2 regions of the Bacillus sp. FSL K6-3431 genome follow, and region 1 is predicted to be linked to the other one. Evidence: riboswitches for the same ligand, from Rfam matches in the RefSeq annotation. Region 1 holds a riboswitch; the other holds the start of a gene.
The links. A riboswitch is a leader RNA that binds a small molecule or an ion and turns the genes downstream of it on or off. The one in region 1 is predicted to bind lysine.
Positions count from the first base shown of each region.

Region 1 (15,844 bases):
TGACCGTCCATTACAGTCTCAGAAATCGGTTGATGCACGTTTACAAAAATAGGTTTATTTCTGTTATTTGGATCTGATGTAATTCCGGCTAATCTACCACTCAACCAATTTCGTTGCTCCATATCTCCATTATAATTATTTCCATTTAGGAAAATGAAAGGATACCCCCCAATTTGTGTCTCATAGTATCCATTATTATGGCTCGTAAACCACCTAGCTGGGTAATGCTCTTGCAATTTTGCAACACTTGCATCGTGGTTACCAATTGCTAGCTGTATTTTTGTATTTGTCATACTTTTTCTTGATAAATTATATTGAAGTATTTCTTTTACAATTTTATGATCATCCGGTTTATCAAAACCATTGTCGTTGATCATATCTCCTACTATTAATATGGCGTCAGGTTGCGGAAAGATCGACGCGATTGTGTCAAAAAAACTTTCGAATCTTGCATCACATTTTTTATGTGATCCTACATGTATATCTGACATTGCAACAAACTGAAGTATAGGTTTTTCTATCGGCTTTGAAGTAATAATGTTTTCCTCTCCTTTAATACAATAAAACACACGAAATAGTATCTTTTAATATATTTTTGTGGTAATTTCCATTGTATTTTATTTACTTCATTTTAAATTACTTCTAAACTTCTGTCAGTATTTTCGAATTAATTGAATCAAAAGAATACACTTTTGGATCATAACTCTTTACTTCCTTTACTACATTATTCCTGACTTCACTAAACTTTCTAGTCTATACCAATAGGATGACTAAGTTACCTTTAAATTAAGGTTAGATATCACTTTCATAAAAAAGCAGCAAAACCGGTAAACAGCGTTATTCATGTATAGTTAAAATACTAGCACTCTACCATGTGCTCTTCCAATATATATCAATTACCCAATTTATGCTTTAAATTACTATTTGGCATCCACTTGTAACATAAAATAGCACCAATGAAACTTAGACAGCCAATCATGATAAAACCGCTTGAGAGACTAGCATACTCTCCGATCCATCCCGCGATAAATGGACCACCGAACATTCCAAGTGAATATAATGCTTGGAAAAAGCCCATAGCTGAAGCCCTTCTTTCTTCGCTTACAGATTGAATGGCAAGCCCCATCAATACTGGCATCATCAATCCTTGAGCAAATCCATTAAATGCCTGTGTAATTACTAGCAAGGTAAAGCTATTTGTAAAAGGTAGAATGATCGTACATATCGCAGCAGCTAAAAATCCAAGCAAAATAGTTTGTCTTTCACCTAATCTTCGGACAAAAAAACTTCCGCTCATATATCCAGCTATCGCATTTGGCAAAGTAGATAATAAAGTTAAGATGCTTAAATCAGCATTGGATGCTCCTAAGGTCACCGCATGTAGCGGTGTAAAGCCAAACATGGTTGTAAATGTGATACACTGCACGATAATAGCTAGTAATGAAACAGATAATAATAACTTTTCCCCACCCATTTTTATAAGATCTTTCACTTCAACAGGTTTCTTTTTAACTTCTGCGGGCTGCTCAACGAGTTTCAATGCAAGAATTAAACCAATTAAACCAACCAAAGCTCCCATATAAAACGGGGCACTCCAACTAATATATTCAGCTAAGAATCCACCAATTGTCGTTGCGGCCATCTGCCCCATACTTGTGTAAAAACTAATAATTCCCATCGCTTTTGGTGCCTCATCTGGATCAAAATAGCTTGCGAATAAAACAGTAAAAGCCACCCAACTTGCTGCAGCAACTCCAGCAAGTGAGCGAAAACCAAAAATCACCCAAACGTTTGAAGTCAATGCTAGACCTAAACTACTTAATACTGCACATGCGATCCCAGCAATAATAAACAGCTTGCGCTTACCAATCCGATCCGACCAAATCCCCAACGGTATTCGAACAAGAAGCTGAGTAAATCCATAGCTTCCAACTACGAGACCAATCATAAAAATAGATCCACCAAGATGTTCTACATATGGAGAAAGTATTGGCACATATGTATACATCGAAAACCAATACATCATTGTTACTACATAAAATAATATCTTTCCAGATGATTTCATGGACGCCTCCTTAACATTCAGTACTTTACCGGTTACTATAAAAAATCACCTACAATCGATTACACCTTCATTTCCTATAATTTAGATAATCTATAATACTATTCGACAATAAATATACTTTCCCTGTATGGTAAATCAAACATTCGACCTCATTAACATATCTATAATAAGGTATCAATTTTTTATCCAATATAAATGCCTTCTTATAATTTGAATGAATGAAAAAAGGCAAGGATAACTTTATCATATGTTTATCTAGGTTTTCCGCCTATTATGCATCAATTTTCTTATAACAGATCCTTATTTAGAATAAATAAATATGCCACATATACTTGTTGTAGAAACTAGTTTCATAGTCATCTGCTATGATAAGTTAAAAAGCAAATGTACTAATTTAATTCTAAAACATTTTTGAAAGAGGATTGATAACAATAAAAAACTATATGAAGTGTAGCATCCTTGTTTTATTACTTTTTTGTTTGTCAGGTTGTGTTTCTAAAGAAGGTAAGAAGTTTATCGAAAATCCTGAAACACAAACACAGGCTAAATATTTAGTAGAAAAAACACTTATGGATAATGGTGTCCAAGTAACAGCAAATTCTGATAATGTATTTTATAAACCGATAGGAAAAGGAGGTGAACTTGAAGATAAAATTATCGTTAATTATAAAACGAAGAGTAAACCGATATATAGCAATAGAGCCATCGTTCAAGTTGATTTAGACAGTAAACCGAGAAAACTAAAAAAAGTTGTTAAGAATGGAATTATTAGCAAATACGATTATGACTTATACGATCATTTGATCGGGCATGTCTTTCCTTTTGCATACCGTACATCTCTTTCAAAGATCAGGACATTTGATGATTTTCCAGCTTTACACTTTGAAGAACATTCATCTGTTAATGACGGTATAGGATTATACGTTCGCATTGATCTGGATAAAGAAAAGCTTAACGAATCTAAAATGAATGCGCTATTTACATATTATATGAATAATGACCTTGAGAATCCCAGCGAAGTACTAGCAAAAAAAATAATCGATGAACTGATGATTCTTAATGTTGGAGAAGAAGGCAAATTAACTTTGCCTAAAATAAGTATCCATTATTCATACAATGGCGTATTTAGTAATGACAAAATGGATGCGCTTTTGGATAATCTACTTTTAATTGATGGACTTCCTCTTGCAATATATTCTATTTCTATAGATGCGGAAGATTTTGAAGTTGAGAGTAAGAAAAATCGCAAAAAATATAACGCTGATGTATATGGTACTTTGCACCCGAAATTTAACGGTTATTTAAAAATAGATGAAAACAATCGGTTAAAAAATACGATTAATATTTTTAACTACTAACCAACTGCATACAATAATTAATAGTATCTTAAAATCACAATCTATTGGACCACATACAGGAGGTTAAATATGTCTATAAGAAGATCATCTCGACTTATTTTAATAATTATTAGTTTGTTTCTATTTGTAGCATGTACAAAAGATTCAGCAACAACAAAGATTAATGAACAATCCGAGGAACAAAAACAAGAAAATCAATATGAACTTGTAGCAAAAGAAAAAAATGCTGAATTAGAGCTTGAGCCTCTTTCATTAACTACCTATGGTGAGGAAATTGGTGCCGCGGTAAAAAAGCCAACATATCAAAAGTTTGCTATCAATGAGTCAATGTCTATAGAAGGTAGTATAGAGCAGTATCAGCAACTGAAAGAAAGCTATGTTTGGATAAAAATTCAATTCATTGGAGATGCCACTACTAATAACTCACTCGAATATTATGCGCCAATAGAAGATGGGAAATTCAAACAAAAGACGACGCTTTTCAATGGGGTAGGAGAATACAGAGTAACCATACTCCTACCTAGTAAAGATAAAGAAAATTATTATCATGATATAGCAAACTTTCAAGTTATCAACGTAAATCCAACTGTACATCGCGATATTACGTATAGCCCTTTTGCTCAAGATGCTGAACTCAAGATTCAAGCCCCAAGTAGTGGCTATATAAAAGGAAATGAAGTTTTTTCTTTAAAAGGGGAAAGCAACCTGATAGAAGAAAACAATGAAATAATGATTGAACTCAACAAAGACACGGAAACTTGGAAACATGTGATACCTGTGATAGATGGAAAGTTCGCTTACGATATCCCTCTGTTTTATGGCAAAGGCGTTCATCGATTAAAAGTATATGTACCTGACAAGAAAAAAAGCAATTATTACCAGGAAGCAACCACTCTTTATATAGAGAACGAATCAGGCCTTATTACTGAACCCGTTACCTATTTTACAGAATATGATGAAAGAGGTGTCACGCTTGATTCACCTTCATTCGGAGGGGATGAAACAGATCTTTCTTATAAAATAAAAGGAACTATCGATAAGAATGCGCCATACGCGAAAGATACGACCCATCTTTACATTTCAACCAAAAAGGATGGCGATGAAGCGCTGGATGTTATTCCTATCCACGACTATTCATTCGACGCCGCATTCTACTTGCGTTTCGGTCCAGGTAAGTATGAGGTAGTTGTCAGTGTTCCAGAAATAATGGAAGAAAACAGCAGTCATTTTAAATTTTTCGGCGTCGCTAAATTCAATGTTGAAAATACAGCAACTGCGGATAGTCGAGATCTATTACCCTCAAGAGGAGTGCAATCAGATTCACCGAAAATCATTGCAATCGCGAATGAACTTTCAAAAGATAAGAAAACAGATAGAGAAGTAGCGAAGGCAGTTTATGAGTATACAGCCAAAACAATTTCCTATGATGTAAAAAAATTAAAAAATGATGAGTTTGACTGGGATGATAGTGCATTGAAAGTACTCGATTTAAAAACTGGTGTTTGCCAAGATTATTCCTATCTCGCTATCGCACTGCTCCGTGCCAGTGGCAAGGAAGCAAGATTCGTAACTGGCCATGCGGGCTCTGGATTCAACCGAGCTCGCCACGCCTGGGTAGAAGTAAAAGTAGACGGCGAGTGGCTTATAATGGATCCAACATGGGGCTCTGGATATGTCGACAAAGACATGTTTGTAGCAAAATACACGGAAGATTATTTTGATCCTGATGAAGCGGAATTCAGTAAGACTCATTTCCGATCTACAGTAGAATATTAGTTTTACTTTATACACTGACGACTGATGAAATCATGTGGATTAATTTAGTTTACGCACCTGAAAGAATACTTGTATTCTTTTTCAGGTGCTTTTTAAAAGTGTTCAAAAATTCACGTTTCAATACATACTAACGAATAAGCCATTTTCCCATTTACTTATATATATCATCTGCGTTTTTGAAGCGAAGTTTTTCAGAAAGAATCATGTCTTCTTCACTTTTATCATTATGTGGTTTTCCTTGCAGATCCGCTTCAACTTTATGGTCGTCATTTTCCTGTTTGTGATCACTTTTCCTATTCTCAGTCATATTCTATATTCCCCCAGTACATTTATCAATTCTGAACTATTTTCTCCAAATCTTTTTGTTGTATGCGCTTTATGATATCCACCTTTGCAAGGAAAATAAAAAGGAATCATTTAGAAAAAACAAATACCTTGAATACTGAGCTTTTAAAATGCTTAGTATTCAAGGTATTTTAGATGTCTTCATTTTTTATATTACTACTTTGGTAAAGTAAATGTAGCTTTTTTTCCTTTAGATATATCTTTTGCTTCTTGATTTTTTATTGGACCGATTTCAAACTCAAAAGCTTTATCTTTCCAAATTTTTTCATATTGTTCTTGATCTAATACGAATATTTGCAACAATTCACCTGATTCGCCATCTTTAATGAGGTCATCATAACGGAAGTTAAGTAACATCCCCTCATTAAGCAAGTATTGAGAGCCATCATTAACTGTTAATTTAGAACTCATTGACGACAACCCAATATCATCTGTTCCTTTATTATCTAAATTCATTTTAATAGTTAGTAAGACTAGCCCATTAGTAAAGGATGAAAAGCGTGGCGCTTCTTCCGAATTTGGAGTGAATTCTGTAAACTGATATCCTTCCAATTTAACATCAACATCTCCTAATTTTTCACTTTTATTGATTCCATTCTTTTCCTTTAGCATCTTCTTTGTTCCCATATCTTCCCTTGTAGCTCGATCTTGGTAAAAAGCTTGATTGTCTGCTACTTTTGCGGCGCCGGCTTCATTCAAGCTTAATGTAAATTTACCCTCTTTACCAAAATTAGAATTAACGTCACCTTTTTCAGCATGTGGTTTAGGGACTTCAACTACTACTGTTGACAAATCTAAAATTTTACCTAAATCGTCTTTGCCAAATGGATAAGCAAAATAGCCTGTTACTGATTCCCCTGCTTTTATTAAATAATCATTTGGAGGTGATAATTTTTCTGATAATTGATCTTCCTGTGGAAGTAGATATCTATAATTATTATATGCTTTTTGGGCACCAGTAAAGGACATATAGAAAGCAGGCATATAATATGCATCTTTATCTAGGTCACTTTTCACTGTGTATTTAGCAATAATGACACCGCCATCTGTTTGATCATTGAATGGAATATTAAAATCAGTGTGAAAGTCATTTAATTCTACTAATACATAAGAGTCCAAAGAAACTGATATCCCTTCCATAACATGTACTTGTGGTTGGGCATTTTCATAAAGAACTTTTGCCGTTCCTTCCGTTTCTTTTTCCATATATGTAATTAATCCTGAAAAGTCATTTGAGGAATTATCCCCTGTATTACTTTGTTCTTTGACTTCCTCTTCTGCCTCTTCTTTTTCTACTGCTACTTGGTCTGTCTCTTCTTCAGTTTTCTTTTTTTCCACCTCACTATTTTCTTCTGACTGGCTTGTAGATGCGTCTTTATTCGTTTCTTTGGTACTTTTACCACATGCACTAACGATTAATGCAGCTAACAGCATAGTGGTAAATAACATGAAAAACCTTTTTGTCATTTTGCAACCTCCGATTTTTTCAAACTCATATTAGATTAACATAATTTACTACCTTTGAAAATCAGCATAAAGATGCATAAAGATGCATCAAGACTCATTAAGTCCTCTCCAAAACTCATCTAAGTAGTTCTAAATTACCAGTATATTAGATTCATTAAATTTACATGTAATGTGTATTTTTGTTTATATATTATTATTGTAGAAAAATACGTTGATACAACCATGCAAGCTTTGCTCTATCTAGGAAGTTTAACATCACCTTCCGTGATTCCATCTAACCATATTTACAAGTTTGTTTCTTTCTGCTACACAAGTCTGATGTATTTCAATTATTTTTCAAACAAACAAACCGGCCCTCCAATTAGGACAGCCGGTTTTGCTTTTATAACTTTAATTCGCCCATGCGCAGCAATTCTACGACAGCTTGAGATCTTCCCTTGACTCCGAGCTTTTGCATGGCGTTTGATATATGATTTCGAACTGTCTTTTCACTTATAAACAGTTCTTTAGCAATATCTTTTGTTGTTTTATCTTGTACCAACAGTTCAAATACTTCTTTTTCTCTCTTTGTGAGCAGCGGTTTGTGAGTGTATTCATTCTCCTTCAACTATTGTAACCCTCCTTGCCTTCGCCAGCTTTAAACCGCGGGATGGGTATTTTGATTGTCACCTTATCATATGTGAATTGTTTTATGTAAGTGACATGATGAGGGGTACAATTAGTTAATTAGGCAAAAAAGTTAATTTTTTTTGATCATCATTGTAATTTTTCTTTCATTTCTCTCGTCCACGGCTCGCCCTTTCCGTTTTTTTTCGAATATTGGACCATTCTTCCACGCCCAGTAAAACAAACCGATCCGTCTTCCTTGACTCCCATATAATGAAGATCAACAGATGTTGTGCCTACTTTCATTGATTTCACGTATACTTTCAAGTTTTCTCCAAAATAAACTTGCATATGAAAATCACATTGTAGATCTGCTACAACAGGGATTGTATCATTATCGAGGTTTAACCAGTTATCCATAAAACCAAGGTGTTTGAAATACTCGATCCTTGCCTCTTCAAAATAAACAAACGGCACGGTATTATTCATATGACCAAACATATCAGTTTCAGAAAAGCGAACTTTTATTTCATGGAAAAATGTAAATTCACTTTTCCATGACGCCATATCTTTAATATATGTTATAAGCTTCAATTTCTTCACTCCTTATTAAATGAATGGTTACTCATTCTTTTAATATATCATATATCGCGCACGTCAAAAAGAGGATCTGCCTTAAAGGCAGATCCTCTTTTTCAACTAACTTCCAGTTTCCAAAAGAAAAATGTTTCTTTAGTCGAGAAGGTTAGTCCACCATATGATCGCTTCCGAAGAAGTTTTTAAACATTTGTATGTTTGTTGCACGGTTCATTGATGCGATTGAAGTTGTAAGTGGAATGCCTTTAGGACATACTTCCACACAGTTTTGTGAGTTTCCACAGTTAGAAATACCGCCATCACTCATTAATGCTTCTAAGCGTTCGTCTTTATTCATCGCACCCGTTGGGTGCGCATTATATAAACGAACAAGGGATAGGAATGCAGGTCCAATAAACTCAGATTGGCTATTTACATTTGGGCATGCTTCCAGACAAACGCCACATGTCATACATTTTGATAATTCATATGCCCATTGACGTTTTCTTTCTGGCATCCGTGGTCCTGGCCCAAGATCGTACGTTCCATCGATTGGAATCCATGCTTTGATGCGTTTTAAGGAATCAAACATTCTGCTTCTGTCGATTACAAGATCACGCACAACAGGGAATGTAGCCATCGGTGCAAGGCGAATAGGCTGTTCTAGTTTATCGACAAGCGCTGTGCAAGATTGACGTGGTTTTCCATTTATGTTCATCGAACACGCTCCACATACTTCCTCAAGACAGTTCATATCCCAATTAACCGGAGTAGTCTTTTTCCCTTCTGCATTGATCGGGTTACGACGAATTTCCATTAAAGCCGAAATTACATTCATGTTCGGACGATAGTCTAGTGTGAATGATTCATCATATGGCTGTGATTCAGGGTTATCTTGACGAGTTATGATAAAGGTAACTTTTTTATTTTCACTCATCCTTATTTCTCCTCTTTCTGTTTAGAATAGTCGCGTTTACGAGGCTTAATAAGGGATACATCCACATCTTCATAACTGAATTCTGGAGAATTCGTAACCGGATTATATGTCGCCATCGTTGTTTTCAAGAATTCTTCATCATTTCGCTCAGGATAATCTGGCTTGTAGTGAGCTCCACGACTCTCATTACGATTTAAAGCACCGATAGTGATGACACGCGCTAATTGAAGCATATGCCATAATTGTCTAGTGAACGTAGCCCCTTGGTTACTCCAGTTAGCTGTATCATTAATGTTAATATTTTTATAGCGCTCTATTAACTCAACAATTTTATCGTCTGTTTGTTGCAATTTATCATTATAACGAACAACAGTTACATTGTTTGTCATCCATTCGCCTAATTCTTTGTGAAGAACATACGCATTTTCGGTACCATCAAGTGACATGATGTCTGCCCATTTTTCTTGTTCTTTTTTAGCTGCATCGTCAAACAATGAAGATGGTAAGGCATCTGCACTTATCTCAAGACCATCAATATATTTAACAGCTTCAGGTCCAGCGACCATTCCGCCATAAATAGCTGAAAGTAGTGAGTTAGCACCTAAGCGATTCGCCCCATGTTGTGAATAATCACATTCTCCAGCGGCAAACAGTCCTGGAATACTCGTATGTTGATCAAAATCAACCCACAAACCACCCATTGAATAATGGACCGCAGGGAAAATCTTCATTGGAACTTTACGCGGGTCATCACCTGTAAATTTCTCATAGATTTCGATGATACCACCAAGTTTCACGTCAAGCTCATGTGGATCTTTATGAGATAGATCAAGATATACCATGTTTTCTCCGTTAATACCAAGCTTCATATTGACACAAACATCAAAAATTTCCCGTGTTGCAATGTCACGAGGTACAAGGTTACCATATGCTGGATATTTTTCCTCAAGGAAATACCATGGTTTTCCGTCTTTATAAGTCCAAACTCGTCCACCTTCACCACGTGCAGATTCACTCATTAAGCGAAGTTTATCATCTCCAGGAATGGCCGTTGGATGGATTTGGATAAACTCTCCGTTTGCATACGCTGCACCTTGTTGATATACGATGGATGCAGCTGCACCTGTATTGATAACTGAATTTGTTGATTTCCCAAAAATAATACCTGGTCCACCTGATGCCATAATAACGGCGTCTGCAGGGAACGATTTAATTTCCATAGACGTTAAATTTTGTGCAACAATTCCACGACAATTACCTTCATCATCTTTGATAATACCAAGGAATTCCCATCCCTCATATTTACTAACAAGACCTGCAACTTCATGGCGACGTACTTGCTCATCAAGTGCATATAAAAGTTGCTGTCCTGTGGTTGCACCTGCATATGCCGTTCTGTGATGCTGTGTTCCACCGAAACGACGGAAATCTAGCAATCCTTCAGGTGTTCTGTTAAACATAACACCCATACGGTCTAGCAAGTTAATAATTCCTGGTGCAGCATCGCACATTGCTTTAACTGGTGGTTGGTTTGCTAAAAAGTCTCCACCGTATACTGTATCGTCAAAATGGATGGAAGGAGAGTCTCCTTCACCCTTTGTATTTACAGCTCCGTTAATTCCGCCCTGCGCACAGACAGAATGGGATCGTTTCACAGGTACTAATGAAAAAAGGTCAACTTGTTTACCTTCTTCTGCGATTTTTATTGTAGCCATCAAGCCGGCTAATCCACCGCCGACCACGATGATTTTACCTTTGCTCATCGTGTGATTCACTCCTTTTTTTACCGATGTACTATCATTTGTTCAAATTATATCAATATTAGAAGAATAGATCTGGGTATACGAATGCAAATGCCGCACGGACACCAATAATTGAAATGATGACAAATACTCCAACCATTACCCAAGATGAAATACGTTGTGATTTAGGTGATTGCGTAATTCCCCATCTAACTAGGAATGACCAAAGACCATTTGATAGATGGAATGTAGCAGATAGAATACCGATTAAATATAAGATCAATACTAACGGGTTTGATAAAATATCTTCCATCATTTTAAAATTAACTTCTACACCAAAGAATGCCTTTTGAATACGAGTTTCCCATACATGCCATGCAATGAATGCCAATAAAAGCACGCCTGTATAACGTTGGATGGTAAACATCCAATTTCGAAAGTAACTTAGCTTGACTGGATTGTTTTTTGCAGTGAACGCGATATAAATTCCAAGAATTCCATGAAACAAAATTGGTATGTATATTACTGCAAATTCAAGGAAAATTACAAAAGGAAGATTTCCCATAAATGCCGAAGCATTATTAAATGCTTCTTCACCCTGCGTAGCAAAGTGATTAATGATTAAGTGCTGCACTACAAAAAGGCCCACCGGAATAACACCCAATAATGAGTGCAATCTGCGCCAATAAAATTCATTTTTCCCTGCCACAATTTCCCCCCCTTAATTGTTCAACCTCTATGCGGCAGTCAGTATAGAGTGAAAACCACTTAAATACCAAAACTGCATAAAGTATTTTTCATCAATTATGTGACATATCTATTCTACTCCTCACTATCAGAAGCGTCAAGGCAACGTTTACATATTTTATTATTGTTTTAATTACATTCTGAAAACTTTTCAGGTGGAATATTTATCACTTTTTTTTCTTTTCGCCCTGATTTTTGTATATAATAGGTGCATAAAGAAAGAGGGGAATTAATTGAAATCTTCCATAGAAAAAAAAGTTGCAACGCAAAATGATATAGATGAAAGCTATACTGTACCGATATTTGGCTATGAATTACTTCGGGATATTCTTATTCCTGATTTATTGGGCAAAGACACTCCTGAAATTACATATTGGTCAGGAAAACATTTGGCACGTAAGTTTCCTGTTCTTTCTAAAGAAGAAAGTGAATCTTTTTTTCAAGATGCTGGCTGGGGACAATTACGCCTGAGTAGCGAAAGTAAAAACGAAATGAAGTTTGAACTTAGTGGCGATATCGTGCAAAGAAGATTACAAATGTTAACCGATCCATCATTTCGTCTTGAAGCAGGCTTTATCGCTCAACAGGTACAAATCCAAAAACAAGTGATGACCGAAGCCTATGAAGAGATAGTTAAAAAGCAAAATATAGTTATCTTTACAGTTAGATGGGACCCAAAAGATCCGATTGAATAAGGTGTGCGTGTTCGAGAGGTAGCCGGTATCTGTACATGTTAGCGGGACTATACCATAATTAATTATATTTCCACTGTTGTAACAATTAACCAAAAGAGGTTGTCTCAAATTTTTATTCGAGACAACCTCTTTTACATTTGAGCTTTATTTTACTTCTTCCACTACCGCACCAAGATCGAACGCTTCATGTAATGTTTGCGCTGCAGAAGTCATTTTATCTTCTTCTACTACTGCTGATACTTTAATCTCCGATGTACTAACCATTTTAATTTGGATATTTTCATCTGCTAATACTTGGAACATATGAGCAGCAACACCAGGATTAGAGACCATACCCGAACCAACGATCGACACTTTCGCCAGACCTGCTTCATATTCAATACTTTCAAATCCAAGAGTCTCTTTTTGACTTTCAAGAATATCGACAGTAGCTTGGCGATCTTTATTTTTAATTGAAAAAGATAAATTTGTTTTATTTCCATCTATTTGACTTTGAATAATAATATCTACGTCTATTGCATTTTTAGCCAATACTGAAAAGATCGAAGACAAGCCTGTTATTTCATCTTTCAAACCAAAAATAGTCAGTCTTGTAATATCTTTCTCAAAAGCAACACCTCGAACGATTAAATTATTTTCCATGGATACTTCCTCCTTAATTACGGTTCCATCTTCATCTTCTGTGCTTGAACGTACTTCAAGCACTAGATTGTAATTTTTTGCAAATTCAACTGCACGCGGATGTAAAACGCCAGCTCCTAAATTAGCGAGTTCTAGCATTTCATCATATGAGACAACGGATAATTTACGAGCCTGGGATACATAGCGCGGGTCAGATGTATACACTCCTGTCACATCTGTACAAATAAGACAACGTTCAGCACCTAAAGCAGCTGCTAGAGCAACAGCAGTTGTATCTGATCCACCTCTACCCAGCGTTGTAATCTCTCCATCTTCTGTCACGCCTTGAAATCCTGCAGCAACAACTATTTTACCTTCTGCTAACTTTTCTTCGATAGGCTTTATTTTCACATCCACAATTCTTGCATTGGAATGAACTTGTTCTGTCACAATTCCAGCCTGCCAACCAGTGAAAGATACCGCAGGCATTCCCATTTCCGTAAGAGCCATAGATAAAAGCGAAATAGAAACCTGCTCTCCAGTAGTTAAAAGCATGTCCATTTCTCTATTGGCCGGGTTATCAGTAATCTGCCCTGCAAGATGTAGCAGTTGGTCTGTTGTTTTCCCCATTGCTGAAACAACCACTACCACTTCTTTTCCACTTTTCTTATAATTTGCAATTCGCTCCGCCGCTTGTTTAATTTTATCTGTGGTACTAAGCGATGAACCACCAAACTTGATAACAATTGTTCCCATTATCCTGCCCACTTTCTGAATGATATAAAAAAAGACAATGAGAGGTTAATCTCATTGCCTGTGAATCGCATAATTACACTCAATTCATTCACTAACATCATGAGATAGCCCTCCAAAACAGTATATATACTGTTTTGACAATCCTGCATTTCTTAAATCCAGGACCAGCGGAAAATAGTAAGGGTTTTTCTCCACTTCGGCAAACCATCCCTTTCAAAATCCTTCATTGAAGCCCGTACTTCTCTGGATCTTTACTCTTGAGGGTTGCACCTCTATCATTATTATTAATTTTCAATCATTATAGCATCTAGATTTAGAATTATCAACTTATTGTTCTAAGTTTTCCTTTAGTGCCTCCGCAATTTTAGTTGGCAAGCCCAGTTCTATAAAATCCTCTACCTCAGCTTCTTTCATTTTTTTCAATGAACCAAAATGGCGAAGTAGCTTTTTCTTTCTAACAGGTCCAATACCATCTATATCATCTAATGCTGACTGAAATGCTGACTTTCCTCGCAATTGCCTGTGGAAGGTAATTGCAAATCGATGGACTTCATCTTGAATTCTTTGTAATAAATAAAATTCCTGACTATTACGATCAAGTGGAATAATTTCAAGCGGATTACCAAATAGCAGCTGTGATGTACGATGCTTATCATCTTTTGCTAACCCGGCGACAGGAATATCTAAGCCAAGCTCGTCTTCGATAATTTCTTTTACCGTATCAATTTGACCTTTCCCACCATCAATCAGTATCAAATCAGGAAGCGGGAGTTTATCTCGTAACACTCTTGTATATCTTCTTCTTACAACTTCCCTCATTGACTCATAATCGTCAGGCCCTTTAACTGTTTTAATTTTGTATTTTCGGTATTCCTTTTTTTCTGGCTTCCCATTAATAAATACGACAAGGGCGGAAACGGGATTGGATCCTTGAATATTCGAGTTATCAAATGCCTCAATTCTATATGGAGTGTATATATCCATAGCATTTCCTAGTTTATCGATTGCATGGACAGTTCGCTCTTCATCACGTTCAATAAGAGAGAATTTCTCACCTAAAGAAATTTGTGCATTTTTACACGCTAGTTTAACTAATTCTTTTTTTTGACCCTTTTTTGGTTTTAGTACTTTAACTTGTAATAATTGTTCCGCTAACATTTCGTCAGCGGCTTCTGGTATTAATATCTCTTTCGGTTTAAAGTTTTCTGGAATGGAATAAAATTGCCCTAGATATGTGAGAAACTCTTCCGCTTTTTCACCATAAACAGGAAACAGTGACACCTCTCGCTCAATTAATTTTCCCTGTCGAATGAAAAATACCTGGACACACATCCACCCTTTATCCAACGCATATCCAAAAACATCTCGATCTGTAAAATCAGATGTCATCATTTTCTGTTTTTCCATCGTTGCCTCTATATGAGATATTTGATCACGATATTCTGATGCCCTTTCAAACTCGAGATTTTCAGAAGCCTCCAGCATCTTTTTCTGCAAATCCACTTTGATCGTCGAGTATCCACCATTTAGAAAACGAGTAATTTCATCCGTCATTTCTTTATATGTTTCTGTTTTCACTTCATATACACATGGAGCTAGACATTGTCCCAGATGATAATATAAACAAACTCGATCTGGTAGTGTCTGGCATTTCCTTAATGGATACAGCCGATCAAGCAGTTTTTTCGTTTCATTTGCTGAATGCGCATTCGGATATGGGCCAAAATATTTACCTTTATCTTTTTTTACTTTACGTGTAATAATTAGTTTTGGATGACGTTCATTCGTTAACTTTATATATGGATAGCTTTTATCATCTTTGAGCATGATATTGTATTTAGGATCATGCTTTTTAATCAAATTCATTTCTAAAATAAGTGCTTCAATATCTGAAGATGTAACGATATATTCAAAATCAACGATTTCACTAACAAGTCTCTGTGTTTTTGTATCATGTGAACCTGTAAAATAAGAACGTACCCGGTTTTTTAAAACTTTTGCCTTTCCAACATAAATAATCGTACCCTGCCGATCTTTCATTAAATAACAACCTGGTTGATCCGGCAAAATCTCTAATTTATGGCCGATTCTTTCATTCATAACCTCATCCCCTTGATAAGAAAAGCGAAAACGCTTGTTTTGCGACTATGTGG
Region 1 is NZ_JBBOCT010000001.1:5,107,195-5,123,038, reverse strand. Features, by position in the region: gene MHB53_RS24395 (metallophosphoesterase) at 1-491, opposite strand, end outside; gene MHB53_RS24390 (MFS transporter) at 893-2,065, opposite strand; gene MHB53_RS24385 (hypothetical protein) at 2,488-3,423, shown strand; gene MHB53_RS24380 (transglutaminase domain-containing protein) at 3,493-5,199, shown strand; gene MHB53_RS24375 (hypothetical protein) at 5,351-5,506, opposite strand; gene MHB53_RS24370 (DUF5068 domain-containing protein) at 5,701-7,011, opposite strand; gene MHB53_RS24365 (helix-turn-helix domain-containing protein) at 7,394-7,618, opposite strand; gene MHB53_RS24360 (acyl-CoA thioesterase) at 7,768-8,211, opposite strand; gene sdhB (succinate dehydrogenase iron-sulfur subunit) at 8,363-9,130, opposite strand; gene sdhA (succinate dehydrogenase flavoprotein subunit) at 9,133-10,893, opposite strand; gene MHB53_RS24345 (succinate dehydrogenase cytochrome b558 subunit) at 10,952-11,581, opposite strand; gene MHB53_RS24340 (YslB family protein) at 11,853-12,314, shown strand; gene MHB53_RS24335 (aspartate kinase) at 12,459-13,691, opposite strand; lysine riboswitch at 13,789-13,974, opposite strand; gene uvrC (excinuclease ABC subunit UvrC) at 14,019-15,791, opposite strand.

Region 2 (15,844 bases), 3.2 Mb from region 1:
GAGCAAAAATACCTTGCAGGTGTTTCTGCGCAGTATGAATCAGAAGTTGTTTACCACAACATGAAAGAAGATCTTGAGAACATGGGAATTGTTTTTAAGGACACAGATTCAGCGCTTAAAGAAAATGAAGATATTTTCCGTGAACACTGGGCGACAGTTATACCGCCTTCTGATAATAAATTTTCAGCACTAAACTCTGCAGTTTGGTCAGGTGGATCATTCATTTACGTGCCACCCGGCATAAAGGTAGATACGCCATTACAAGCATATTTCCGGATCAACTCTGAAAATATGGGACAGTTTGAGCGTACGTTGATCATTGTTGATGAAGGGGCATCTGTTCACTACGTTGAAGGGTGTACTGCGCCGGTTTATACAACAAACTCATTGCATAGTGCCGTTGTTGAAATCATTATCAAAAAGGATGCATATTGCCGTTATACAACGATTCAGAACTGGGCAAACAACGTATACAATCTCGTTACAAAACGTGCAGTTTGTGAAGAACGCGCGACAATGGAATGGATTGACGGTAACATCGGTTCTAAATTAACGATGAAATACCCAGCTGTTTTGCTAAAAGGTGAAGGAGCACGCGGCATGACATTGTCGATTGCTTTAGCTGGAAAAGGCCAGCATCAAGATGCAGGAGCAAAAATGATGCACTTGGCGCCGAATACATCTTCTACAATCGTTTCAAAATCAATGTCACAGCATGGTGGAAAAGTGACATATCGCGGAATCGTTCACTTTGGACGTAAAGCGCATGGTGCTCGTTCTAATATTGAATGTGACACGATGATCCTAGATGATAAATCAACATCAGATACAATTCCATACAATGAAATATTGAATGACAATATTTCACTTGAGCATGAAGCAAAAGTATCTAAAGTTTCCGAAGAACAGCTCTTCTACCTAATGAGCCGTGGAATCCCTGAGTTAGAAGCGATTGAAATGATCGTTATGGGCTTCATCGAGCCATTTACAAAAGAACTACCAATGGAATATGCCGTAGAAATGAACCGTCTTATTAAATTCGAAATGGAAGGTTCTATCGGTTAATATCACATCTAAACCCGTCCGGCGATAATTGCCTGACGGGTTTTTGTTTGTAACAAGCGCTAGTTGAAGAGCCTCATGGGGTTTATCAAACCTCCATGGTGGCAGTAGAATATCATTATGGCCTATAGAAATAAATAGAAGTGCTTATTCATGGAAATAAATACTAATATTTACAATGACACGTATTCCATTGTTTAAACTGAAAACCTAATATAAGTACTTAAAAGTAGGTGAATAACATGATTTATATTGGCGTAACCGGTTGGGGAGATCATGAATCGCTCTATGGAAATCGAACTGTCACTCGTGATAAACTACAAGAATACGGGGCTCATTTTCCTACAGTTGAAGTAGATACTTCCTTCTATGCCATTCAACCTGAAAAAAATGTAATAAAGTGGATTAAAGACACTCCGCCGGAATTTCACTTTGTCGTAAAGGCCTATCAAGGAATGACAGGACACCAGCGGAGTGAGATTCCTTATTCTACAAAGGAAGAAATGTTTTCAGCATTTAATCAATCGTTAGATCCATATATAAAGAGCGGAAAGTTAGCAATGGTGCTGTTCCAATTTCCTCCGTGGTTCGATTGTACAAAGGAAAATGTGAGCTATTTACGTTATTGTCGAGAGAAGATGGGCGATATTCCGCTTGCATTAGAATTTCGTAACCAGACATGGTTTTATCCCCGTTACAAATCAAGTACATTAAGATTTATGGAGGAAGAGAACTGGATTCATAGTATTTGTGACGAACCACAGGCTGGGATAGGTTCAGTTCCAACGGTATTAACTCCTACAAATAAAACAAAAACGCTTGTCCGCATGCACGGCCGCAATATAGCGGCATGGATGAAGCCTAACGGAAAAAATTGGCGTGAAGTTCGCTATTTATATCGGTATAATAAGGTGGAGCTCCTTGAATGGAAAGAGAACTTGCTTAAAATCCAAAAAGAAACAGAAGATATTTTTGTTATGTTCAATAATAACTCTGGCGGAGATGCAGCGAATAATGCAAAACAACTAATTGATTTACTGGGTATAGAGTACGATGGCCTTGCTGCAAAACAGCTCAATTTATTTTAGATGCATCCGAGCAAAATAAAGTAGGGTATTTATTCAGTCTTAGTAAAAAACTGTACAGTTAATTAGAATTGTTGATACCGATAGGAAGTGTATAAATGAAAGAGAAGGAAGTAATTCATATATACCATACAAATGATCTTCATAGCCATTTTGAAAACTGGCCAAGAATAGCTGACTATTTAAAAGAGCGAAAAGCTCATCATGAAGCAATGGGGGAAGATGTTTTCATTTTTGACATTGGAGATTTTGCTGATCGGTGGCATCCGTTTACAGAAGCGACTATGGGAAAAGGTAATGTGGGGTTGTTGAATGATGTAGGATATACAGCTGTAACGATTGGTAATAATGAAGGAATCACGTTGCCACACAATGCTTTAGATGAATTATACAATGCTTCGAACTTTGATGTAATTGTAGCAAATTTATATTATCTGAATAGGGAGAGGCCAGACTGGGTTTTACCCTATCAAATATATGAAACAAAACAAGGTACAAGAATTGGTGTCACAGCAATAACCGCTTATTATCGGAAATTATATGAGCAGCTTGGCTGGGATCTATCAGAACCATTGACGGAATTAGATATTCAATTGAACAAATTGAAAGAGAAGACGGATATCATTATTTTATTATCACATTTGGGCATTTATGATGACGAGAAAATAGCAGAACTTCATCCAAACATCGATTTAATATTAGGCGGGCATACACATCATATTTTACATATGGGGAAACAAATAAATCGCACGACACTTGCTGCAGCTGGAAAATATGGGCAATATGTAGGCTATGTTAAGGTGGAGGAAAAACAAAGGACAAACGTAAAAGTGAAAGCAAGTCTCATTAAAACATCCAACCTGCCACCATCTAATAATGAAGAAAATAAAATACAATCATACGCTCAGATCGGTAAAGAACAATTAAATACAGAAGTTGCTGTAATTCCTGAAACATTGGCTTTTGATTGGACAATTCCATCGCCAACTCCGCAGATTTTATGTGAAGCGATACACGAGTGGTGTAATGCTGATTGTACGCTCATCAACTCAGGACTTGTTTTAGCGCCCTTAAAAAAAGGGGAAATAACAAAATATGACCTACACCAAATGCTTCCACATCCGATCAATCCGTGTACCGTTGAACTGACAGGTGCGGAGCTTAAAGAAATTCTATTGCATGCAGAGAGTGATCATTGGCCATCGTTAGAAGTAAAAGGTCTTGGTTTTCGTGGAAGTGTAATGGGTAAATTTATTTATTATGGAATTGAAATAAATCGTAGCAAGCTTGAAGTGGAAATTGCGGGAAAACCACTGGATCCTGAAAGGATTTATAAGCTTGGTACAATTGATATGTTTACATTTGGAAAGTTTTTTCCAGAAATGCAACGTTCGGAAATGAAGCAATATTATATGCCAGAGTTCCTTCGTGATGTAATGGAATGGAAATTGAAAAAACTTTATGGATCATAATCAGTAAACTATTGATTCCAATATTCATACATATGAATATTGGAAGGAGTGAATAAGATGGTTTCAGTTGTTCCGATTAACATCGGTGGGTTCACCTTTATTGCCACTTCAGTAAGCTTGCCAAAGACGACATTGCTTACTGTATCTAATGATAATGGATATATAATGTGTGGTGCATTAGATGTGGGATTGCTTAATCGTTTACTTGCGGATCGTGAGATTATCGCGGGAAGAGCATTGGGAGTTAGGACGATAGATCAGTTATTGGAAGCACCTTTGGAATCAGTTACAAAGGCAGCTGAAAAGTTGGGGATTAAGGTTGGTATGAAAGGAAAAGATGCATTGCTTAAAATGGTAAATTAAATGAACATTATGTACTTTAATCGTGGAAACAGTAATAAGTCTAGATAGATGTTTCACTTTGTAGCGCTAAATCCCCTCTTATCAGCATATATTAGCTGTTAAGGGGGGATTTTATTGGCAGTATTTCGCGCTCGAAGGACACGGCGCGGGCCTTTGCCGTTCCGTTATGTCTTATTGCTATCATTGGTATTTTTTATATTCTCTACGGCCGCAGGGCTGTGGATCGTAAATAAAGGTATTAAGCCGACATTGGTCAGGTATGCCGAATCACAGACGAGAAAAATCGCGCCAATGGTGATCAATAATGCTGTAAAGGAAGTTGTCCCAAATGTGAAGGATATAAAAGAAGTAACGGAAACAGTACCGAATGGTGCGGGAGGAACATCGACGAATTTTGATACTGTTATTATCTCACGGATTAAGTCAGATATCGAAACCCTTGTGCAAGCTAACTTAAAGGAAGCGGAAAGGGGAAATCTACAAGCGTTGGAAGCTGAAGCGAATATAGAAATAGACATGGATAAAACTGCCGAAGATGATGGGATTGTATATTCCGTTCCACTTGGGCAAGCAACGAATAATGTGTTACTTGGAAATCTGGGACCACGAATTCCAATCAAATTTACGGCGATCGGAGATGTACAAACGAATATAGATTATGATATGGAACCGTATGGAATTAATAGTGCTTTTATTGTAGTATCTATACAAATCGTGGTACATGTGCAAATTATTATTCCTTTTGAATCAACAATGACGAAGGTGACGCAAAGTATTCCAATCGCAATTGGAGTCTTGGAAGGAGCGGTTCCACAATTTTATAATGGAAGTGGTAATACTGGACCATCCATCCAAATGCCAACTAAACCGGAGTAAATTGCTAGTATGCTGGAAAAATGTTATATTAGAATTATAAATGAATCAAACCTTATCAAATCGGATGGGGTAGAGGTGCAAAATAAATCAGTAAGCTGCGTGAGGATGACAACTATGATCATAGCTGAAAGGTTCTTTTGCCGAAGCGAGAATGTATGTCAATACGTGATCGTTGGTGTTGCTCTAAATAAGAGTACCACTCTCATTATTTGATTTTGTTAAACGAATCAAAATGGGGAGCTACAGATCACGATGGAGTACCTGTACATTACAAGAGTAATGGTAGATCTCTATCATTGCTCTTTTTGTGTGTTTAAATCTGTCTGCGGCTCCTCTAAACAATAGGAGGAAAAATGGAGAATTCAATTTTTTCATTACTTCCGCCACTTTTGGCGATTGTAATGGTCATCATAACAAAAAGAGTTTTACTCTCCCTAGGAACAGGGATTATAACATCAGCCTTGCTTTTGGAAAAGGGAAGTCCTATTAGTGCTGTATCCACATTATGGAAAACAATTAAAGGGATTTTTATTGAAAATGGTAGTTTGAACACATGGAATATTTATATTGTTTTATTTTTATTTATTTTAGGAGCAATTACAACGCTTATTAATATTGCAGGTGGAAGCCGAGCTTTTGGAGAATGGGCGATGACAAAGGTAAAAAGTAGGGCTGGAGCACAAGTATTAGCTGCAGTGTTTGGGATTATCATTTTTATCGATGATTATTTTAATGCTTTAGCAGTTGGTCAGGTTGCGCGTCCAATAACGGATCGTCATCGTGTATCACGAGCAAAGCTTGCTTATATTATTGACTCAACTTCCGCGCCAGTCTGTGTTGTAGCACCTATTTCAAGCTGGGGCGCGTTTATTATTGGGATTATTGGTACTGTGTTTGTTACCCACAACATTACCGACATTTCACCATTGTCTGCCTTTCTTCAAATGATTCCAATGAATTTATACGTATGGACAGCATTAGCACTTGTTTTTATTATCGCGATTCGAAATATTGATTTTGGCAGCATGAAGGTACATGAGGAACGGACAATAGCCACAGGTACCCCATACGACCCAGACAAAGCGATTCCAGGTGAAGTGAAAGAAAACCTGCCTGTCAGTGAAAAGGGAGCAGTGGGGGATTTACTGTGGCCGATTGCGGCACTTTTTATTGGAACGGTTGGCGCTATCATTTGGAGCGGGTTAAAAGAAACAGAAGGTAAAGCATCTATTATGGATATATTCGCTAATGCCGATGTCTCTGCGGCGCTTTTATATGGTGGGTTATTCGGTTTAGTTGTAACTATCGCTTTATTTTTCCGTCAACAAATAAAACATAAATCTTTGGAATCAAAATATATTGTTACTGGTTTAAAGGTAGGTGTCCAATCAATGGTGCCTGCTGTGCTTATTTTACTTTTCGCATGGGCAATTAGTTCCCTCATTGATGAGTTAGGGACAGGTATATATTTGGCTAGCCTTGTTGAAAAATCTCAATTAAATCCAATATTTCTACCAGTAGTTTTATTTTTCGGTGCAGGATTAATGGCCTTTTCTACAGGAACATCTTGGGGGGCATTTGGTATTTTATTACCGATTGCAGGACAAATAATTGCTGTCACTGATATATCATTATTATTGCCTGCAATGGCTGCTGTGCTAGCCGGTTCTGTGTTTGGCGACCATTGTTCACCAATATCAGATACAACGATTCTTTCTTCGACAGGTGCAGGTTGTAATCATATGGATCATGTACTTACACAACTTCCATATGCCGTAACTGCTGCAGTGATTTCGGGGATTGGCTATGTAGTACTGGGAATGTCGGGCAGCACTGTATTTGGTCTGCTAACAATCATACTGCTGTTAGTAATTTTTACAGCAGTGATGGAAAAAAATAAAAAGAAACAACTTGAAATGTAAAGTGAAATGTCAACAAAATGATATGTATTGAAAAAAAGGAGGGGTGTCCAAAAAGTCATATAATGGCTTTTTAGGAGCCCCTCTTTATCCTCATCACGAAAAAGGCACGACCTGGTCATTGGACGCACTTCGATTGCCCCTCCCTGCAAAAAAGCAGGACTAAGGTAAATCGAACGTCTCCCGATTGCCCTCCCTGCGAAAAAAGCAGGACCAAGGTAAATCGAATGTCTACCGATTGCCCCTCCTAGCGAAAAAAGCAGGACTAAGGTAAATCGAACGCCTCCCGATTGCCCCTCCTAGCGAAAAAAGCAGGACTAAGGTAAATTGAACATCTACCGATTTCCGCTCACTGCGAAAAAGGCACTCCCAAGGTCAATTGAACGCCCCCACTCCAATCAACTTACACTTTTTTTTAATCAGAGCAAGATGAAAAATTAGTAGAAAGCCGTTTTACCGATTTTCATACTTATCGGACAGCTCCTTCTATCTAATTTTTACTACGTTCCCAGTTTTTTAAATGTGGGTAAGGATCAAAAGACCATTCATTGATTCCGTTGTCTTTATACATACCGAAGTGAAGATGTGGCGGGAATTTACCAGATGTGCCTGGTGGACCATAGCCAGAGCTTCCAACGCTTCCGATTACTGTACCAGGCTCTACAGTATCTCCAATGTTTATATCTTTAGCATAACCATTTAAGTGAGCGTAGTAATGGTACGTATTGTTTATATCACGGATGCCGATGCGCCAACCTCCAAATTTATTCCACCCTTTTAATTCAACGACTCCATAAGCAACAGCGTAAACGGGCGTGCCATAACTAGCGAAAATATCCGTGCCTTCATGGATTCTTCGGCCACCCCAGCCTCTTCCAGCTCCCCACGTATTATTATACGAATAATGATGAGATTTCGGGATGGGAAAGGCTTTTTCGATTAAATCGATCCGATTGAATGTCTTAAATAACTTTACATTTGTCATAATCGCGTTGACCGTTTTATCTCGTTGATAATAATCCCATAACGCAATCCGAAATGATTGATCATTCACCCCGTATTGGGAAATATATGTTGCAAGTGTATAAAGTAAATCTTCATCATTATCTTTATTCGCTTTCCCGTCCCCATCTCCGTCCTGTCCTTTGCCGCCAAATAGTCCAATTGAAAGTAAATTTTCGTCTTGTGGATTAGGATTTGTAGGACCTACCCATTGTTCTGGAGTTATATAATAACCAGTAAATCCATCAGGTTTTGGCAAATCATTGCGTACATGGCGAATACTTCGCTCAAATTGATCGATAGCGGCTATATAATACCAAGGAATTTGTGACGTAGCTTCTGTCTTTTTATATAAAGTGATCCTTTTCTCCAATATTTCAGCGTCTGTTAATGATACTGCATTAACTTGCCATGGAAAAAATAAGAACAGGAGTAAAGCTAGCAACAATTTGTGCACAGAAAATTCACCTCTTTTCGGCCACTATATGAAAGGTAACATCGGCGTTGACACATAGGCGGGGGAGTACTATTAGCTACTTGATCCTACGCTTTTTATTTGTCGCCGATGTTCCCAAACCTGTAGCCACTGTCTTATCTGAGTCCTGATTAAGGACGCTTTTGATTTCGATCGAATTGTTGCTGGTAATTAGTTTTTTCTAATTCAGGATTGATCTGATCGGCTGTTTCGCCATTTGCATTTTCACCGTTACCTAATGTTCTTCCTTGAGGAGAACGTTCAAGCATTAATTTTACTGTTTTTCTAACTGTATTGTCTTTATCGCTAATGGTGGATGTCATTGATGCGATATTTCTGACATCTTGTGATAATGCTGGATCATCTGTTACGTATACATGGTACCAGCGTGGAACTACACTTGCTGCCGTTTTTTTTACTTGGTCTGCTGTTTCAAAACGAATGTCTTTCCCATCGTCATTAATTAGATAGGAAACTAATACTTCTTGATCAGTTACAAGCACATTGACATCTTCGACATTATTTAGTCTAACAGCCATTTTACTTATAGTGTCGGCTGTGTCTTCTCTATCTATTGGCCTTATTCCTATTTTGTTATCAGTATCATTTTGTGTAGAGTTTTTTACTTGGCGAACAAATCCAAATTGATCATTATGATATAATTCATTATGATCTTCTACATCTTTCGTATTTTTAGTAAGATCTCTTTTATCATCAGTTGTGCCACATGCGCTTAATAATGCTACAATCATACACAATATGACAACCCATCTTATTTTCATGGATGGACACCTCCCTCTGTACATAGGGTGCACAAGAAAATTAATTTTCTACTTAGAAAATGTTGGTTGATAGGCTATAATTTATATTAGGAAGAAAGAAAAGAAGTGGGTGAAGGAAAAATGATGGTAATTAATAATCAACAGTATGAATTGGTTAATGAGTTCCGTGACGGATTTAACGAAGAAGCCATTCGTGAAAGATACAGCGATATATTATCGAAATATGATTATATTGTTGGTGACTGGGGATATGGTCAATTACGTTTAAAAGGTTTTTTTTCGGACCAAAATCAAAAAGCTTCATTCGATACAAAAATAGGCACTTTAACAGAATATCTGTATGAGTATTGTAACTTTGGATGTGCTTACTTCGTTATGAAGAAAGTGGAAAAATGATTTTAAAACGAATGAATACTGTAGGCTGGAGATGATCATCTCCAGTCTACACTTCAACTATTTTGATATGGTGGCTCAATTTCTTCGTCTGGATTATCATGTGTAGGATGAGCTCCAGGGAAATTTCTAGGTTTGTTCTCGTGCATAGATTTAAATTCATAGTTGTAAGCACTGTATGACCGTTGTCCTTCTTCCCAAGGAGTAGATTTGTTCTCAACAGGTGTATTTTCACCTTTTGTTGCCCCGTATCCTCCTTCAGGAAATTCTTCAGGAATAATATAATTCCTATCAGTTTCAACATTGGACATATCCGTGTAGTGGATTTCTTTATTTTTATCATGCTTATTCATTTTGGTTAACCACCTTTTAAAGGTAGATTGTCCCTTTATGATGAAAAGCATTCGGAAAATACCTATAAAGCCATATATCATTTTTTTTGGTAAGATAGAAGAGATAGATCCAAATGGAGGTAGGACATATGTATTTTGTTGATCGCGATAAAATTGAGGAAATATTAATTTATATGGAGAAACAGCTTGAGCTCATTAAAAATAATAAAACATGGGATTCAGAATTGGAGAAATTAGCGCTAGAACGTTTAGCTACGACGTTAATTGAGGCTGTACTTGATACTGGAAATGCAATGATAGATGGTTTCATCATGCGTGACCCAGGCAGTTATGAAGATATCGTGGATATTCTTATGGATGAAAAAGTGATAAATGCCGAATTAGAATCTGTTTTGAAGGCAATAATTTCCTACAGGAAGATGCTTGTGCAGCAATATACCAATGTAGAACATCAGGTTTTATTAGATGTTTTGACGACCAAAATGAATATGCTTGAGCAATTCCCAACATGTATCCGTACATATTTAGTGAATGAACTCGGACCAGTTTCTGCATTCAGAAACTGATTAGTTTTTTTTTTGAAATTAGGGGGAACCAAGTGAAAAAGTATAAAGGATATTTAATTGATCTTGATGGGACGATGTATAGAGGATCTGAAGCTATTAAGGGAGCAATCGCTTTTGTTCGTAAGCTTGATGATAATCATATTCCATATTTGTATGTGACAAATAATTCTTCTAAAACAGCTGAACAAGTTGTAGATCATTTAAGTGGCTTTAGTATTGAAGCCACTGCTAGTCATATCATTACTACAGCGATGGCTACTGCGACTTATATCGCGGATACGATCCCAGATCCACGTGTTTTTATGATTGGGGAAGAGGGACTTAAAGAGGCATTACTCGAAAAAAATATAATAATTACTAATGATCAACCAAATGTAGTAGTTGTTGGGATTGACAGGGAAATTAATTATGAGAAATTAACAAAAGCTTGTCTTGCAGTTAGGGAAGGGGCAAAATTTATTTCTACGAATGGAGATATAGCCTTGCCAACAGAAAGAGGGTTAATGCCGGGGAATGGCGCTATCACATCTGTTATTTCTGTATCGACAGAAACTATGCCAACATTCATTGGCAAACCATATTCAATTATTATGGAACAAGCACTTGTGCAATTAGGAATGCGAAAAGAAGAGACCCTGATGGTTGGTGATAATTACGATACCGATATAATGGCGGGAATTGGAATTAGTATGGATACATTACTTGTGCATACGGGAGTAACAATGAAAGAGCATCTAGAAAATAAGGATGTTCAGCCAACGTATACACTTCAGTCATTGGAAGATTGGCATATCTAGAAACAGGCCTAAATGATACTAGGCCTGTTTCTTTGTTGAACGTTGTTCTTTTCTTTATTCAGCACCTTTCATACTATGGGCCAATCTGCTAGAGGCAGCGGCTGCGATAGCGCCAACAATATCGTCAAGGAATGTATGACATTTACCAGTGGAATGATCATTCAGACGCTCCAAAATACCCGGTTTTTGTTTGTCGATAAATCCGTAATTTGTAAATCCGATGGACCCATATACATTGACAATCGAAAATGCAAGAATTTCATCGACCCCATATAAGCCTTCATCGCTCGCAATAATGGATTGTAAAGGTTCTTCAAGTTTTCCGTTCTCAGCCAATATATCTAGTTGAATCCCAGTTAAAATGGCGTTTTGAACTTCTCTTTTCTTAAGTACACGATCAATATTGTATGTGCATTGATCTATTGTTAATCCCGTATGATACTTTTTTTGTAAATACATAACAAGCTCTCCGATATCTTCGATCGTTACTCCTCGTTCTTTCAACAAATGACGTGCTGTTTTTTCTACTTCACTAATAACTCTTTCTTCTTCCATGTTTTTCACCCTTTTCTGAATTGATTGTCTATTTTTAGATTTATTGTTGCTCATGATTAACTCTTTTACTTCATACATATTATTGAGTGGGAGGGATTAAAGTGTCTTTGGAAATTTTGGAAAAATACTATAAGGTGAAACCTGAGTCATCGATTAAAGATGGGCGTTGGACTCGCTATGTTCAGAACGATTCATTATATACTATTGTCCCTGTTACACACATAGAACAGGATACATTAATTGAATTATATGAGATATCAATCCATTTAGCAAAGTATGGAGATATAAAAGTCTCAAGTTTTGTAGCTGAAACTGAAGGGAAATTTATCATTACACATGAAAAGCAAGATTATGTCCTGTTGAAAAATAGGAATTTGGCGTCCAAATCCGGAAAAAATATAGGAAGAATGCTTGCAAAGTTTCATGAGCGTGGAAAGGGTATACAATTTAATATTACATCAATGAGCAGAATGGGAGATTGGAAAGAATATTGGATAAAAAGATTGGATCAGCTAGAAAAGGTATGGCATTCAGTGAAACAGGAAAAGCCAGATGAGGAATTTGGAAAACTTTTTATTGAATCTTTTCCTTATTATCTTGGGCTCTGCGAAAATGCCATTCAATACGTGACTGACACAGAGTTAGATATAACGACACAGTATGCTGAACGAGGAACTGTTTGTCATGAACGCTTCGATGATGATCTATGGTCAGGAACATTTGAAGTTAGAAATCCATTTGATTGGGTATTTGATCATGGAGGAAGAGATATTGCTGAATGGGTCAGAGATTGTTATTTTCGGCATACGAGGTCATTTCAACCAGAAATGCAGAAGTTTTTTCAAGGATATTTGTCGATAGGCCCACTATCTGAGTTATCTTGGCGGCTTATATATGCAAGGCTTTTATTTCCACTTCATTATTTTTCCTGTATCGAGGAATATTACATCGCTGATTCCGAGTGGAAACAAAAGCAACTAGAGGAAAAAATACGTCGCTATATCAGGGATTCAACAGAATATGAATTATTTCTCAAGAACTTTTATGAGATAGCTGGTGCTGATAAAAGGAAATTGCCAATAATTGATTGGCTATAAGAAAAACGAAAGTGCGTGTTAAGCGACGTACAAAAAGTGGATCATCGGTTAAGATCGCCACGTCCTGTGGCAACACCGATGTGACCCACATGTGTGGGCCCCGAGATAAAGGACACGAAGGAAGCGATTCGATGTTGACTTATTGTAGGAAGAATCCTGAAGTTTCCTAGTCGTTAGGCACTGTAGCTAGACAATAAAAAAGCGATCCAAAATTGGATCGCGATTGTAATTCATTAAAATACTTGTTCTACTTCGACAATACCTGGTACTTCTTCAACTAGTGCACGTTCGATTCCCGCTTTTAACGTAATCGTTGAGCTCGGGCAAGTTCCACAAGCTCCTAGTAGGCGCAATTTTACAATTCCGTCATCTACATCCACTAGTTCGCAGTCTCCACCGTCACGAAGCAGGAAGGGGCGCAATTTATCTAATACTACCTGTACTTGATCTGTAATTGTTGCTTCTTCATACATTGATATCGACTCCTTTCCATATAACCATTATAAACAGTATTAAGAAAAAAATCTATAAAACAGTCGCTTGCTTATTAATAAATGCGATAAGGATAGAAGAAATAAAGAAAATTAAAGGAACTGATAATCAATAACTCGACCGGTTTAAAGGTTAGCTATTATGTTAATGATAAATTAATGCATGAAGTCGAGCCAAATAAGGATTTTTTTCTAAACACAACTTTTACAAAGACTTCAAAGGAGCTTAACACAAGGATGATACATTGTATTTGTAAGGTGAAAATATGAGGGGGAGGTGTTTTTGATGTTAAGAAAGTTCTTTATGTTATTCAAGGACAAATCAGAATCTGAAATACCCTTTTTCTATGAAGACCATTCGGAATTAGATGAAGAAGATGAGGATGAAGATGAGGATGAAGATGAGCATGAATTTGAAGACACGTATTACTATCATTAATAGACACACGTTCTCATCAACTGATTTCTTAATTCATATGTTCAATTTTTGAATAACAATGATAGGAATAGGATGGTGTTGGAATGACTATTAAAGTTGGTATGGCTTTTATTCTTGTAATGGCTCATTTCTATATAGCTTGAGAAAAGGTGTAAGTAAAAGCGTTATGTTTATATACATCAAATAGGCATCTCATATGAGGTGTTTTTTATTGTATTGTAAAATAATTGAGGCTTAAATGGCTGGACGAGCTAATTATTCCAGACGAAACCTCCTGCTCTCTGTTTCGTTAATACTGAATGTTTGGTATATTCACATACGTCCCAAAATGCGTTGACAGCTTACAGAGCTTTCTCCATTTTGTTGAACAGATGGTTCTTAAATCCGAAAAATTTTACTAAACAAAAAACGTAAACAATTGGAACCTAATATAGTTTGTTTCTTATTATATATTAATTAGCTTAATAAACTCGAACAAGTCCATTTGTTCAGACATATTGTTAAATAGGCTTATATCAGTGTCCTTTTTTATGTTGTTTGCATTTACTAATAACAACAACTCTATGAATAAGAAAGAAGGATAACATAATGTTGTTAGATAAATGGAATGAATTTTGTAATTTAGATAAGATTACTTTGAAAAAACGTTGCGTGATATGAATGGCTTCCTATAAGAACAAAAAGCATATTGTTACTATTCCTAAGGTCTATGACTGGGTAAGATCACCCTCTACAATTAATATAAAAGTGCCCTTTCAATGTACAAATCAAGGAATTCTCAAAGTAGATAATTACCAATACTATGCCGTATCAGACGGAATAAAATCGGTTTATACTAATGAAGATGAATTAACAGAATACGGGAGCCAAGGTATTTTAGATCCTGCAACAGTTTCTTTCATTAATCTTTTTATTAATGGTATGTTACAGCCACAAAATCAATATACGGTTAAATCTGGAAAGCTTATATTTATTTCCGGTGATGTTCCTGAAGCAGGAAGTCCCATCATTCTTCAGTTTGTTAGAATTATTGGGTAATTATAAAAGGTTCCGTATGTTCTTGTTATGTTGGTTATACAATAAACAAATGCTGAAAATAGAATGTCAGCATTTGCACGAAATATGATTAGTTTACAACAAATTCAACTACAATTGGAGTCGCTGGATCAAGTGTGTCACCATCTGGAATTGTGATTACTGTAGTACTAACTGTCGAAGTATCAGCTGTTTGAATCATAGCATTAACATAAAGATTATAATATGCAGGTGCTGTTGGAAAAACTGTAGCAGCTACACCAACGTCATCAGTGAATGCTGTTGCAAGAATATTATACGTAGCACCTGTACCTGTTCCGCTACCTGCTGTGGCACTGAATCTTCTGGCAGTCACAAAAGGTTTGACAATAGCCATTTATACTCACTCCTTTCAATGGAAAGTTTACAGAGATTATTGAAGAGTTCACGAAATTTGTGCTTGTTTTTCCGTTAGTTTACTTTATGCTCCTACTTCTTTTTGAGGACGGCTAATGACCTTCTAAAATGAACACATTTTAGAAGTAGAATCAATAGGAAGAAGCATATGATTTTACTAGATTATTTCCACACTCTTTAAAACAGCTTAAAGATCACAATGGAAAGAAACAGAACATTCCAATGAGTTCTTTAATATAAAATTTAGCCGTATCTTTTGTGCGTTTTTTGAGGTGGTATTCTCTACTCTAAAATAGTCTACCCAAACCAGTAGTATCAAAAGGTACAGCTAATTCCCTCAAAGTATTCTCTTATATCATTATCTTCAAAAGGCAACCAAGAACTGTTATTTGGAAACTTAATTCTGGGTAATGACCATTATTATAGGATGCTTAGTTCTTATCTCTGGAAAATTTGATAAATTATACATAAATATATAGTTAACCAATAGTTATCATTTTACGGTCACATCTTTTTCATCTAACAGTCATGGTTATAGTCACAAATATATTCTATCTATTTCCCTTTGCCATATAGCTTTGATTACGTTCATTATTGAAAAGGGTTCAATATAGCAATTAAGTAGTTTTTTCCCCTTTACTTTATCTGTAAAAGGTGTCCGTAATGTCAGTTATATCAACTTATTA
Region 2 is NZ_JBBOCT010000001.1:1,939,014-1,954,857, reverse strand. Features, by position in the region: gene sufB (Fe-S cluster assembly protein SufB) at 1-1,065, shown strand, start outside; gene MHB53_RS10130 (DUF72 domain-containing protein) at 1,305-2,150, shown strand; gene MHB53_RS10125 (bifunctional metallophosphatase/5'-nucleotidase) at 2,246-3,619, shown strand; gene MHB53_RS10120 (YunC family protein) at 3,677-3,982, shown strand; gene yunB (sporulation protein YunB) at 4,097-4,858, shown strand; lysine riboswitch at 4,921-5,109, shown strand; gene MHB53_RS10110 (Na+/H+ antiporter NhaC family protein) at 5,212-6,780, shown strand; gene MHB53_RS10105 (M23 family metallopeptidase) at 7,268-8,227, opposite strand; gene MHB53_RS10100 (YhcN/YlaJ family sporulation lipoprotein) at 8,386-9,036, opposite strand; gene MHB53_RS10095 (YutD family protein) at 9,157-9,432, shown strand; gene MHB53_RS10090 (cytosolic protein) at 9,486-9,782, opposite strand; gene MHB53_RS10085 (DUF86 domain-containing protein) at 9,911-10,348, shown strand; gene MHB53_RS10080 (TIGR01457 family HAD-type hydrolase) at 10,381-11,145, shown strand; gene MHB53_RS10075 (phosphatidylglycerophosphatase A family protein) at 11,200-11,700, opposite strand; gene yutH (spore coat putative kinase YutH) at 11,802-12,797, shown strand; partial or broken gene MHB53_RS10065 (NifU family protein) at 13,031-13,290, opposite strand; gene MHB53_RS10060 (hypothetical protein) at 13,575-13,727, shown strand; gene MHB53_RS10055 (DUF4183 domain-containing protein) at 14,388-14,765, shown strand; gene MHB53_RS10050 (DUF4183 domain-containing protein) at 14,854-15,138, opposite strand; gene MHB53_RS26350 (IS3 family transposase) at 15,822-15,844, shown strand, end outside.
Region 2: it holds a riboswitch for lysine, as region 1 does, so the genes downstream of both, MHB53_RS10110 (Na+/H+ antiporter NhaC family protein) here and MHB53_RS24335 (aspartate kinase) in region 1, are expected to answer to the same signal.